2 regions of the Ruminococcus flavefaciens AE3010 genome follow, and region 2 is predicted to be linked to the other one. Evidence: a T-box and tRNA genes for the amino acid it is inferred to sense, from the RefSeq annotation. Region 2 holds a T-box; the other holds one or more tRNA genes.

Region 1 (7,238 bases), 1.0 Mb from region 2:
CTTTTGTAACGTTACCGTAAGATAAGGGTGTTATACTGTGGTTACAATAAGGAAAGGTGGTCTTATTATGGAAAACAACATTATAATAAAAACAGAAAAGCTCTGCAAGCAGTACGGCGAGGGCGAGACAAAGCTCATGGCAGTCAACAGCGTAGACTTTGAAGTGCGCAAGGGCGAATTCGTAGCAATAACAGGCGAAAGCGGCAGCGGCAAGACCACTCTGCTGAACTGTCTCGGCTCACTGGACCGCCCCACAAGCGGCAACATCATAGTCAACGGCAGGGACATCACCAAGCTTGACGACAAGGGGCTCTCAGCCTACCGCAGAAAGAATATCGGCTTTATATTCCAGTCCTACAATCTTATCCCCGTGCTCAACGTGGAGGAAAATATAGTTCTCCCTCTGAATCTTGACAACACTCCTCCAGATATGGAGTTCCTTGAGGAGCTCCTGCGGCTGACGGGACTTGACAAGAAGCGTCAGAATTATCCCCACGAGCTCTCGGGCGGTCAGCAGCAGCGTGTAGCCTTTGCCCGCGCACTTATCCACAAGCCACAGATAATACTGGCGGACGAGCCCACGGGAAATCTTGACAGCAAGAACAGCCGCGAGATAATCTCCATACTGAAAAGCTCCATAAAGAAGTACAACCAGACTCTGATACTCATAACACATGACGGCAGCATAGCGACCCAAGCAGACCGTATCTGCCGTATCACCGACGGCGTTCTTTCAGAATAAAGGGGGCGGCATCATGAAACATCTTATCGCGCTTTCCATGAAGTATATCCGCCGACAAAGACTCCGCACCGTTCTCACGTTCATGTGCATAACCCTGTCGGCATTTATACTCACAACTATATGCGCCTACGGCAGCAGTCTCTATACCACATTATATAACGAGACCATTATGGACAACGGCAGCTGGGAGGTGGACATATCCTCATGGGTAGAACAGGCAAAGGACAAGACAAAAGCCGAGGATATAATCGCACACCACGCCGTAGTTGACGACTATATCTGCACAGACAGCGGCTTTATAAACACCACTATATATTCCGCAGACAATAAAGTAGGCTTATTAGAGCTTTCCGACGGAAAAAACACAATAGTCTGCAATAATCTGACAGTAAGCAATTTAAGCGGAAATACAGAACTTCTGGGCAAATATGACCAGAACAGTATCACTTCTGTCATAAACCCGTCCTCTTTAAAAAACGGCATCTTCGTTCCCAACTCATTAAAGGATATGGGCTATTCCGAGGGCGACACTATTACTCTTACCGTACGCCCTTTCACAGGTACTATTGACGAGGATTCCGACATTATAAAACAAGTCCGCGCCGAACTCAAAAAGAGATACGGCACGGAATACTGCAAGGGCGAGGAGGGCTACGAAAAGCTCACCAAGGAGGAGCGCAAAAAGGCATTCGGAGATTCCTTCTCCTTCTACCTTCATGCAAAAAAGCGCATGGCTTTCGGAAATATCCCCTATACCGATATTCAATACGGCACACCCGTTGAATACTCATTCAGGATAGCAGGCTTTATTGCTCCAAACGGAATTGTATTCGATGATGACTCCTTTATCATCGTAAATACAGGCAGTGAAAACCTCAGTCTCAATGATTTTCACGAGAAGAATCCCGATATCATATTCAATACCACACATGATATGAAAATACGTCTCACAGACAGCTGCGACTATGACGAGGCTCTGAAAATGCTGTTCACCGACCTTGGCTACAACTACGACACAGATTATCTCGATGAATACGAATATCCCCACCATGAAAACTCAATGCTCCTTGCACTTGAGCTGAAAAGCCCCTATGCTATCGCAAGCAAAATGGTAATGATAGTCCCCATGCTGTTGGTTCTTCTCATAGCATGGTTCATAGCACGATTCGTTATCGACAACACCTTTGAAATGGCAGTGCAGGAGCGCAGCACCCACTTTGCTGCTATGCGTATAATGGGCGCTTCAAAAACTCAGGTAGCCTTTGTGGTACTGAACGAAGCCCTGTTCTACTGCTTCACGGCAGTACCTCTGGGAATGATACTGGCAGTGCTCATATGCAAAGCCTGCTTCACAGCACTGAAAAAATCAGGACTGCCATACTTTGAGTTCTCCGCAAAGCCTGCATTTCTCATATTAGCCGCATTCCTGACCATAATAGCCCTGTTCATATCGGCATACACCTCAGCTATGTGGGCGTCGAGAAAGCTCTCCCCTGCCGAGGCTCTCAACTTCGGAAAGCCCAGAAGCAAAAAGAAGCTCCGCAAGAGAAAGTCTAAGCTGAACCTCAGCTTCAGGCAATTCCTGCGCCGCTACACAAAAAAGAACATCAAGGCATCAAAGAGCCGCTTTGTGGTTGCCACCATAACAATGGCACTGGGCGTGACCATGTTCACGGCGACCTCGCTTATAGGCACATATTTATACCGTGAGATCAAAAAAGAAGACATAATCTTTGACTTTGATTACTATATGGAAGGCTATGTCAGCAGCGAGCCCGACAAGCCCCTTGAAGAGACCGATAAATACTTCGGCGACAATGAGATATTTTCCAAGTACAAGATAACAGCCCTTGACTTCGTTATGCTCAGCACCGTGGACGGCTCCGATAAGGTCGTCACAGAAAAGCTGCTTACCCGTCCGCCGAAGAAAGGTGCGTCAGCCGTACGGCTCTGTGTTATCAGTGAAGCGGAGTACAACGAAAAAGGCATAGATACCCTTACGGGTATAAGCTATGAGGAGTACCGCAAAAATGACGGCGTCCTGTTCAATAACTCAGTATACGGCGACGGTTACTTTACCGATGAATTTGCCACATCCAAAAAGGAGATCTTTGACGAGAGCTATACCGATCTGAAAAAGGGCTTTACCATAACCGATTACAACGGCACCGCCTATCAGATCATCGGAAAGATGTCAAGCAAATTAGCTGACAATGCTATCATAATCCCCGTCGAAAAAGCTTCCGAATACGGTGTGAACTCATTCGACATCATTCTTAAAGTCTCTGACAGCAAGCACTACGAACAGGCAAAAGCAAATGTTGAGGAATTCAAAAAGAACTGCTTCTGTACAGATCTCAATGAGCTTTATATGTCCTGTACAGGATTTACAAGCTTCGTAAGCGCAATAATAAAGATAGTCCTCACATTCCTTGTATCCATATGGCTGGTAGGTATACTCTCCATGATAAACTCGGTAAACACCAGCGTACTCAACAGAAGCCGAGAGCTTATGATGCTGCGAAGCGTGGGAATGTCCAGAAATCAGCTCCGCAAGAGCGTAATGCAGGAGACTGTTATGTTTTCAGCCACAGCAGCCATATCAGGAACTCTCATCGGTATAGGCATATATATGCTTTGCATAATGAGCGAAATGAAGCTTAGTGACTTCTTTGCAGTACCTGCAGTTGCGGCAATAGCGCTGACCCTTAATATAATCATATCCCTTATCGCCGCGATACCTGCCGTAAGAAATCTCAACAGAGTAGAATCCATAGCACAGGCAGCAAACTCATAAAAGAAAAAGGTATAAAGAATGATCTTTATGCCTTTTTTGTCGCTTCCTTATGACTAACGAGTCATGCAATAGTATATTATCGCCTGCTGTATCTCAAGCAGCGCTTTTTTGAAGCCATATCCCACAAAATATTCTGAATCGATGGCGTCGGCAGAGACCTCCTCTCCGCGGTAAAACGGCGGACATGGATCAAGAACTGCTCCGCTGTTTGCCTTTTTCAATGCATCAAGTGTCACCTGACAGCCTTTAAAATCATCGAGAACGTCTGCTGACAGACAGTCGGTACAGATAACGTCCTTGCCCGCAATAGCCTCATAAATGTCATTGTAGGTCTTTACAGAGGGTATCTCATAGCCCTTTCCGCAGCACTGCTCCAGCTCAAAGCCCATGACCTCAGCGGCATTCTTCCATTCAAGACCTATATTGCCTCATTTACCAACGAAAAGATACTTGTCCCTGCGGAAATCCTCACGTATTTTTGAGAGAGAATACATATCCGTGAGTATCTCGCAGGGGTGATTCATGCTTGTCATCGCATTGATAAGCGGAGCGTCAAGGCAGTCCGCCATTGCTTCAAGAAGCTCTATTTTACTGTGACGAACCACAACGCAGTCCGCCCAGTTATCAAGATAGCCGCACACATCGCGTATATCCTCTTTCTTATCGAGAGTCTCCGTGGGAAACAGTATGCACTGTCCGCCCATGAGATAAATTGCTTTCTCGAAAGACACCCTTGTTCGGATACTCGCCGCAGGGAAAAACATGACCACAGTCTTTCCGCGGAGAAAGTCGCTGTGAGCTCCTGCCGCCATATCATCGGCTATTGAGAATATCTCAAATACATTCTCGGGAGCAAGTCCGTTAAGTCTCAGAAGATCCATGTCATTTCCTCCTCAGATACATTACCTCACGCAAAGGTTTACCGCCGATATTATCGTCCATATAGTCCCCTGTGCAGATAAAGCCGTGCTTTTCATAGAAACGCCGTGCGCGGTAGTTATCCTCCAGTACCCAGAGAAGTATCTCCGTAAAGCCAAGAAACTCAAGCTCCTCGATACATGATTCCATAAGCTTTGAGCCGATACCCTTTCCAATATACTCAGGCAGCAGATAAATAGTCACGATCTCACCGCAGCTGCTGAACTGCTCCCAGCGGGATACTCCGAAGCTTGCGGTGCCGACTATTTTATCGCCGTCAAAGGCACCTATCTCGGTCCTTCCGTTATGGAGGATATTTCCGCCCCATTTATCCTTTGGTCTGTTTTCCATCCACTCCATGGGAACGATATCTTTATAAGCGAACTTCCAGCTTTTCTCGTAAATTTCTCTTATAGCACCGAAATCATCATTTTCTGTAATATTTCTTATTATCATGTCACCACTTCCTTTAGAAAAACAAATTATATCACATCGCAGCCCATAAGTCAAGACCTGCATAAAAAGAAAAACACGCAAATGCGTGTTTTAAACAAAGAAGGGGATAAATAATAAAGGAAGAATTAATTAAGACGTGGAAGGGAAATGATCAACATTCTTGTTTCCTTGACTGTATTATATCACATTTTGTATACTTTGTCAAGCTTCTCGGTCTATAATTAACAGTTTTATAACATTTTGTATACTGTTTGTGGATATAGCATAGTATTCTCCGAAACAAAAAAGCCTGCAACAGCAGGCAGAAATATGATCTCATGAAAAATAAAAAACGCCTGCTATTGCAGACGTTCTTTGGCTCCCCCTGCCCGGCTCGAACGGGCGACAACTCGGTTAACAGCCGAGTGCTCTACCGACTGAGCTAAGGAGGAATATATATGTCGGCACTGATTTAGTTTCCCGGGCCGTCACCAGCCAAGTATCGTCAACGTGAATGAGCTTAACTTCCGTGTTCGGAATGGGAACGGGTGTGACCTCATTGCCATAAGCACCGACTAAATATTGATGACCCGTACCAGAATCGAACTGGTGTTACCGGCGTGAGAGGCCGGTGTCTTAACCGCTTGACCAACGGGCCAAAAAATTGGTGCACCATCGGGGACTCGAACCCAGGACCCACTGATTAAGAGTCAGTTGCTCTACCAACTGAGCTAATGGTGCATTTCAAACTGCTTAACTATTATATCACATTTGAAGTAATTTGTCAAGCGATTTCTTCAATTTTTTTTTAAAACTTTTGAAGGAATAAAGCGTAATGCGAGGCGATCACTCTGAATGAAGTAAAAAGGAAAAGCCCTCGACCGATTAGTACTCGCAAGCTGAACGTGTCACCACGCTTACACTTTGAGCCTATCAAACTCATAGTCTTTGAGAGGTCTTACTCTTACGAAGGGATATCTTATCTTAAGGTCGGCTTCACGCTTAGATGCCTTCAGCGTTTATCCGTTCCGCACTTAGCTGCCCAGCTGTGCCATTGGCATGACAACTGGTGCACCAGCGGTGCGTCCATCCCGGTCCTCTCGTACTAGGGACAGCTCCTTTCAAATATCCTACGCCCACGACAGATAGGGACCGAACTGTCTCACGACGTTCTGAACCCAGCTCGCGTACCGCTTTAATTGGCGAACAGCCAAACCCTTGGGACCGAATTCAGCCCCAGGATGCGATGAGCCGACATCGAGGTGCCAAACCTCCCCGTCGATGTGGACTCTTGGGGGAGATCAGCCTGTTATCCCCAGGGTAGCTTTTATCCGTTGAGCGACGGCATTTCCACTCACATACCGCCGGATCACTAACTCCAACTTTCGTTACTGCTCGACCCGTCAGTCTCGCAGTTAGGCTCGCTTTTGCGTTTGCACTCAAAAGCATGGTTTCCATCCATGCTGAGCGAACCTTTGAGCGCCTCCGTTACCTTTTAGGAGGCGACCGCCCCAGTCAAACTGCCCACCTAACAATGTCCCCTGACTCGATTCAGAGCCACAGGTTAGAATTCCAGCACCTCAAGAGTGGTATCCCAAGGTTGACTCCATAAAGGCTGACGCCCTTACTTCCCAGTCTCCCACCTATCCTGTACATGAAATACCGAAATTCAATATTAAGCTACAGTGAAGCTCCATGGGGTCTTTCCGTCTAGTCGCGGGTAACCGGCATCTTCACCGGTACTACAATTTCGCCGGGCGGGTTGTTGAGACAGTGCCCAAATCGTTACACCATTCGTGCGGGTCAGAACTTACCTGACAAGGAATTTCGCTACCTTAGGACCGTTATAGTTACGGCCGCCGTTTACCGGGGCTTCAATTCAGAGCTTGCACTCCTCCTCTTAACCTTCCGGCACCGGGCAGGTGTCACCCCATATACGTCATCTTTCGATTTAGCATAGAGCTGTGTTTTTGCTAAACAGTCGCTTGGGCCTATTCTCTGCGGCTCTTAAAGAGCACCCCTTCTCCCTAAGTTACGGGGTCAACTTGCCGAGTTCCTTAACAACCCTTCTCCCGTTGGCCTTAGAATCTTCTTCCTGTCTACCTGTGTCGGTTTGCGGTACGGGCTCCATCTTCTATACACACAGCTTTTCTCGCCTTCTTCCAAGTTTACTTCCCGCTCATTCGCAGTCCCTTACGACCGAGGCAACCAACGCTCGGCTAAACCCTTCAAAAGTGTCCCTGTGCTTAAATGAATGGAGGCTACGGAATTTCTACCGTATGTGCATCGGTTACGCCTTTCGGCCTCACCTTAGCTCCCGGCTTACCAGAAGCGGACGAACCTTCC
Region 2 (7,238 bases):
AATAGCTCCCTCATTCCGTATAGACATCGGCTGCAAGGCTGATATCGCAGAGGAAGTTGCACGTATCTACGGCTACAACAATATCCCCTCAACAGACTTCCGCGGCGTTGCAAGAGCTGAGTTCACAGAGGAGCAGAAGTTCACACGCACACTGAGAAATGCAGCTGTTGCTCTCGGCGGCTATGAGATAGCTACATACTCTTTCGTATCTCCCAAGTACTTCGATAAGATACGCCTCCCACAGGACAGCAAGCTCCGCAAGGTAGTAAGGATCGTTAATCCTCTGGGCGAGGACACCAGCGTTATGAGAACATCTACTATCCCCTCAATGCTGGACGTTCTCTCCTTCAACTACAACAACCGCAACGACAAGGCTTGTCTCTTTGAGATAGCTAAGGAGTACCTCCCTGCCGAGCAGGAAAAGCCTTTCATCAACGGCGATACACTTGCTAACAGCGGCAAGCAGAAGCACAAGTACAGCTACTCACTCCCCGACGAGCCACAGAAGCTCACTATCGGTATGTACGGCGGCGACGCTGACTTCTACACCCTCAAGGGCATGGTAGAGCAGCTCCTCGCAGAGCTGAAAATCGACGACGTTGAGTATATCCGCGCAAATGACAGCGATGTATTCGACGAGAAGTACGCTCTCCACCCCGGCAGAAGCGCAGTTATCCTCAAGGACGGCTCTCCTCTCGGTATCATGGGCGAGGTTCACCCCGAGGTACAGGAGACATATGAGATAGGCGTAAAGACCTACGTTGCAAAGCTCAATATCCCCGAGCTCATGGCAGCTGCCGCTGACAAGATAACCTATCAGCCACTGCCCAAATTCCCTGCAACTACCCGTGACCTCAGTCTCCTTGTGGACGAGGATATGCCTGTTGCAGAGCTTGAAAAGGCTATCAAGGGCGCTGTAGGAAAGATACTTGAAAAGGTAACTCTCTTCGATGTATACCGCAGCGACGACATGAAGAAGAACGGCAAGAAGAGTATTGCTTACTCTATTTCAATGCGTTCACACGAGGGTACTCTCACAGACGAGCAGGCAGACGGCGCTATGAAGCGCGTACTGAAAGCACTCAGCGCTATCGGAGCAGAATTAAGAGGTTAAGCAGCCATTAGCTTGTAGGGGCGAACAGTGGTCGCCCGCAAATACGAATATAACAAACGAAGCCCGAAAGCATAGCTTTCGGGCTTTTTATCATGTGTAGGGGCGATTTCCGAGCGCCCGTTAAAGGACGCCCTCTCTTGCAGGGCCCCCTAATCGGGTCCGTCCCCTCTGTCAGCGAAGCTGACAGAAGGGGACGGGCTGGTTAAGCCTGCCTCTGGACTCCGCCAAAGGAACACAGTCCCTTTGGAATCCCGTTCATACGCTCAGCAAGTTATTACGTTATATGTTTTTTATCAGAGCAGAGTGATACCGTTCTCAGCGCACTTCTCTATCATATCGTCAGGCCATATTGAGGACTGTACCTCGCCGATATGTGCCTTTTCAAGCATAAACATGCAAAGTCTTGACTGACCGATACCGCCGCCGATAGTGAGAGGAAGTGTGCCGTCAGCTATCATCTGGTGGTACTTGTACTGCATTCTGTCCTCAGCGCCGCACTCGGCAAGCTGCTTTTTAAGGGATTCTTCGTCAACACGGATACCCATTGAGGATATCTCCAGAGAATCATCGAGAACCTCGTCCCAGAAGAGGATATCGCCGTTCAGTGACCAGTCGTCGTAGTCGGGAGCTCTTCCGTCGTGCTTCTCACCGCTGGAGAGCTTTCCGCCGATACCCATAAGGAATACGGTCTTGTGCTCCTTTGTGATAAGGCGCTCACGCTCGTGACCTGTCTTGTCGGGATACATATCCTCAAGCTCCTGAGTAGTGATGAAGTAAGGCTCCTCACAGATCTTTGCATCCAGCTGAGGATAGCGGAGACTTACCTTACGCTTTGTATAAGCGATAGCCTTGACCAAGGACTTTACTGTCTCTTTGAGGAACTGGATATTTCTCTGATCGCGGGTAATGACCTTTTCCCAGTCCCACTGGTCAACGAAGATGGAGTGTGTATTATCTGTATCGTCATCACGGCGGATAGCGTTCATATCAGTGTAGATGCCCTCGCCTGCATTGTAGCCGTAGCGATAGAGAGCCATACGCTTCCATTTAGCCAGCGACTGAACTACCTCTGCTTCTGCGTCGATCTCCTTGATGTCGAAATCCACCTTGCGCTCAACGCCGTTGAGGTCATCGTTGATACCGCTGCCCTTTTTAACGATCAGGGGAGCTGATACACGGTCAAGTGTAAGTGCAAAAGAGAGAGCCGTCTGAAATACGTCCTTGATGTACTTGATAGCGTGCTGAGTTTCTCTCAGCGTTAGACTTGATTTATAGTCCTTGGGGATATACAGCGATCTTGACATGATCAATCACTTTCCTTTACTTGATATTTTTACGGCTATCGGCGCCATTGACGAAAGCCGTGCTGTACTTTTTGAAGTTTAGAGTTTAGAATTGAGAGTTGAAAGTTATGGTGTCGCCTGCGGCGACATTATTTAAATAATGTGAGCGAAGTGAACACATTAACTCTCTACTCTACACTTTCAACTCTCATCTTTTAACGGCTTTGCCGTTAAATCATCTGATAGATCCGACTGTTCTCGGGAAGAGTATAACGTCGCGGATATTTGCCATGCCTGTTGTATACATGATAAGTCTCTCGAAGCCCAGACCAAAGCCGCCGTGAGGTACTGAGCCGAACTTTCTCAGGTCGAGGTAGTCGCTGTAGAGGTCGAGGTTCATCTGTCTCTCGTTCATAGCAGCGATGAGCTTCTCATAGTCAGCCTCACGCTCGCTGCCGCCAATTATCTCGCCGACACCGGGGACAAGGAGGTCAACAGCCGCAACGGTCTTGCCGTCGGGGTTCTGCTTCATGTAGAAGGACTTTATCTCCTTGGGGTAGTCTGTTACGAATACAGCCTTCTTGAACACCTTCTCGGAGAGGTATCTCTCATGCTCTGTCTGGAGGTCGCAGCCCCACTCTACAGGGTATACGAAGTTCTCACCTGACTTTTTGAGGAGGTCGATAGCCTCTGTGTAGGTAACTCTTGCAAAGTCGTGGGAGATAAGCTCCTCAAGGCGCTCGATAAGACCTTTTTCAAAGTGAGCGTCGAAGAACTTCATGTCATCGGGACATGTATCAAGGAGCTTGCGGATAACGTATTTCAGCATATTCTCAGCTATCTCGATAACGTCGTCCAGCTCTGCGAAAGCTACCTCGGGCTCAACATGCCAGAATTCTGCAAGGTGCTTTGGAGTATTGGAGTTCTCGGCTCTGAATGAGGGACCGAATGTGTAGATCTTACCCATAGCCATTGCAGCCATTTCGCCCTCCAGCTGACCTGATACGGAAAGGCCTGCCTTTCTGCCGAAGAAGTCGTTAGCGTAGTACTCCTCCTCGTTCTTGTAGTCCTTGCTGTAGCCGATAGTTGTTACCTGGAACATCTCGCCTGCGCCCTCACAGTCGCTGCCTGTGATAAGGGGAGTATTTACATAAACGTAGTTGTTCTTCTGGAAGTACTCATGTATAGCAGCAGCAAGCACTGAACGGACGCGCCATACTGCATTGAATGTATTCGTTCTGCCTCTGAGGTGAGGGATAGTACGGAGGAATTCAAGGGTGTGTCCCTTTTTCTGGAGAGGATAATCTGTGGGAGCATCGCCCAGTACAGTGATACCGTCGGGAGCTGCATTTATCTCAACAGTCTCGTTTCTGCCCTCAACAGCAGTACCTGTTACCTTTACGGACATGCCGACTCTTGGCTCCTTGTAGTCGCTGTCGCCCTTGTCAACTACGACCTGAACGTTTTTAAGTGAGGTACCGTCGTTTACCTCAACGAATGCTACGCTCTTGGAGTTGCGTGAGGTACGTACCCAGCCGCATACAGTTACCTGCTTGCCTACATAGTCCTTGGTGGAGATTATCTCCTTGACATCAATGTGCTTCATAAATGATCTTCCTTTCAATATATAAAGTATATTATGCAGGACGAGCAGAAATACAAAAAGCCCCGTCCTGAAACTACAGGACGGGGCATAATACCCGTGGTGCCACCTGAATTACCGCAAAAGCGATCACTTTTGAGCCGCTGTAACGTGCGGAATACGTCGCCCCTACTCGAAGCACCGTAATAGTGAAAATATCTTCAAAAACAGCTCCTTTTCAGGACGCTGCCCCACTTAAATCGGCACCCTTTGGGTTTGATGCTCGGGAGTGTTATTCACACAGACTCTGATATGCGGCTCTCACCATGCCCGCACTCTCTGGGAACGAAATTCTGCGTTACTTCTCTCCGTCATCGCATTTCTTTGATGTTTGTATTATATCACTTTCAAATTTGATTGTCAAGTGTCTGAAAGCAAAAAAATGATTTTTTTCACATTCCTGTCATATTAAAGCCCTTGATTCCACATTGAGCATTATTTCTCACACAAAGCTTTTCTGTTATTTTCACTTTTCAATACGACAATTTACAAAAAAGTGGTGTATATTATAATTATAGAAGCAGCGTGACGCTGTACCCTTGCCACGTTGGCGCTCGTAAACTCGCTCACTATCATCAGATTTGCTGATTGTACATCGCTTACAGCACAATAATTATGCCGAGATCAAGAATGGGATTTCAACGAACAGTCCCCGGTTTATTTAAGCTTCATTTTTCCCCTCCAAATTTATATAAAAAACCGAGAGCAATGCTCTCGGTTTTTGCTTTTCATATCAGATAAACAGTGTGCTGAAGCCGTGCTCCTTGGCATAGCGCTCAGCCTTTTTGCGGTTGACCTGTTTAAGTATCCTTATGGTCTGCTTGTGACCTTTCTTTATGCTTTCAAGTGGGATATTCTCGTCCTCGAACTCCGCTATCTGGATATTGCACAGACTCTCGCAGCCGCAGAACGCGTCCTCCCTGATGTCCTTTGTATACATACTTATTCTAAGATCCATAAGATTCTGGCAGCCATAGAACGCCCAGTTTCCGATACTCTTGATAGTTGTCGGTATGATTATGGACTCCAGCGATCTGCACCATGAGAAAGCGCTCTCGCCTATGACAGTTACAGAATTGGAGATTATGACCTTTTTAAGGCTGTAGCACTCTGAGAAAGCCGCACTGCCTATTTCTTCAACAGAGCCCGAGATAACTATTCTTCTCAGTCTCTTGCAGGAGAAGAACATGAGGTCGCTTATCCTCTGGAGATATGCAGGCAGTACCACATTTTCAAGACTGTTGCAGCGTCCGAAAGCGCCCTTGCCTATCTTCTTGACCGACTCGGGCAGATTCAGCTCTTTGAGTCTCAGGCATTTGAGGAAAGCATTTTCGCCGATGGACTCGAGATTCTTTGAGAAAACCACCTCTTCAAGGTTAAAGCAGTGACAGAACGCGAACTTATCCACCACGCGGATACTGTCGGACATGACGATCCTTTTCACGGTCTCGTTGCCGCGGAAAGCGTACTTGCCCACGACCTTTACCTTTTCGGGAATAACGATAGACTCGGTAGTTCCCACGTACTTAACGAGTGTGCCGTTCTTGTCGATAGCCATGTTGTTGACGTCGTCTATCTCGATGTTCTCGTCATTTATAAGGTCGCCGTACTTCTCATAATCCTCGGACTTTTCGTCCTTTTGCGGAGCTTCGGGCTTCTTTTCCTCAGCCTTTGCGTCCTTCTTGGGAGCCTCTGGCATCTTTTCCTCAGCCTTTGCGTCCTTTTTGTGAGTCTCTGGCTTCTTTTCCTCAGCCTTTGCGTCCTTCTTGGGAGCCTCTGGCTTCTTTTCCTCAGCCTTTGCATCCTTTTTGGGAGCTTCGGACTTCTTTTCCTCAGCCTTTGCGTCCTTTTTGGGAGCTTCGGACTTCTTTTCCTCAGCCTTAATGTCCTTTTTAGAGGCTTCGGACTTTTTATCATTCAGTTTATCAAGCTTTACAGGCTCGGGAGAAGTATCTATCCGCTTTTTATCGTGAAGAATATCAGGCATTTTATCAGCCTTGAACTTCTCCTTCTCAGACTCGGGAATGGAGTCCATTATTTTCTGCGCAAGCTCATCGCCGTCATCAGTGCGTACAGTTTTGCCCTGTTTTTTGTCGCCTGTCGCTTCTTTTTTAGGCTCGGGCTTGGTCTCAGCAGGCTTCTGACCTGCATGAACAGCTGACTTGGTATCAGCAGGCTTCTGCTCTGCCTTGGGCTCTGGCTTGGTCTCGGCAGACTTCTGCTCTGCCTTGGGTGCAGGCTTAGTCTCGGCAGGCTTCTGCTCTGCCTTGGGTGCAGGCTTAGTCTCAGCTGGCTTCTGCTCCGACTGGCGTGCCTTTACCGCTCTGACCCTGACAACTTTTGCCTTTTTAGGAGCTTTCACGCTCCCGACAGCGCTGTTTTTTTCAGCACAAACAGGACAGCTGTCATATTTATCAGCATCGTAGAGATGCTTTTCGGGACATTTTGTCATTTTCATTTTGCTATCACTCCATAGGCTAATTCTATGCGTTGTTTTTTAAGAAAAAATGAATTCAACAATATAATTATAGCATTTCAACGAACAAAAATCAACAAAGCGGATAGTCTGCCCGAAAAATTTGTAAATAATTACAAGTTTTCCCGCCCATACAGTCTGCAAACGCGGATTTTCCGCTTATGTGATTGGAGCAATTTGGATAAAATGCACAAAGTAAAAATATTGGTAAAGCCGCAGCTCCATATGGAGCTGCGGCTAAGATCAAACTATGATCTCAGCGGTGCTTCCGCCGTTTTTGTCCTTGCGGACAACGATCTGCTTATCTATACGCTGCTTGAGCGCCTGTACATGAGAGATTATCCCCACAAGGCGGCTGCCCTCGGACAGTCCTGCAAGAGCGCGTACAGCCTGCTCTATGGAGTTGTCGTCCAGCGAGCCGAAGCCCTCGTCCACGAACATGGTATCAAGCTGTATGCCCCCTGCCGAGCACTGTATCTCGTCGGAAAGTCCCAGTGCCAGCGAGAGTGAAGCCTTAAAGGACTCGCCGCCGGACAGGGTCTTGACGCTTCTCACAGAGCCGTTATAGTGATCCACCACATCAAGGTCAAGTCCCACCTGAGTGCGCTTGTCCTCGAATTCCTCACGCCTTTTAAGGGTGTACTGCCCATCGGACATGACCTTGAGACGGAGATTTGCGCGGCGAATTATCCTGTCGAAATATGCGGTCTGTATATAGGTCTC

The links. The T-box of region 2 lies ahead of asnS (asparagine--tRNA ligase). A T-box ahead of a tRNA ligase gene usually reads a tRNA of that ligase, here a tRNA-Asn.
Region 1: it has a tRNA-Asn gene. The T-box ahead of asnS (asparagine--tRNA ligase) is inferred to sense a tRNA for this amino acid. The anticodon was not compared.

What each region holds. Positions count from the first base shown of each region.
Region 1 is NZ_JAGT01000001.1:2,772,536-2,779,773, reverse strand. Features, by position in the region: gene N774_RS0112305 (ABC transporter ATP-binding protein) at 68-742, shown strand; gene N774_RS0112300 (ABC transporter permease) at 756-3,539, shown strand; gene N774_RS19850 (hypothetical protein) at 3,593-3,928, opposite strand; gene N774_RS19845 (hypothetical protein) at 3,968-4,420, opposite strand; gene N774_RS0112290 (GNAT family N-acetyltransferase) at 4,422-4,913, opposite strand; tRNA gene N774_RS0112285 (tRNA-Asn) at 5,269-5,344, opposite strand; rRNA gene rrf (5S ribosomal RNA) at 5,352-5,468, opposite strand; tRNA gene N774_RS0112275 (tRNA-Glu) at 5,479-5,550, opposite strand; tRNA gene N774_RS0112270 (tRNA-Lys) at 5,558-5,633, opposite strand; rRNA gene N774_RS0112265 (23S ribosomal RNA) at 5,758-7,238, opposite strand, start outside.
Region 2 is NZ_JAGT01000001.1:1,768,176-1,775,413, forward strand. Features, by position in the region: gene pheT (phenylalanine--tRNA ligase subunit beta) at 1-1,114, shown strand, start outside; gene asnA (aspartate--ammonia ligase) at 1,408-2,418, opposite strand; gene asnS (asparagine--tRNA ligase) at 2,633-4,003, opposite strand; T-box leader at 4,077-4,363, opposite strand; gene N774_RS0107660 (leucine-rich repeat domain-containing protein) at 4,773-6,497, opposite strand; gene N774_RS0107665 (SbcC/MukB-like Walker B domain-containing protein) at 6,759-7,238, opposite strand, start outside.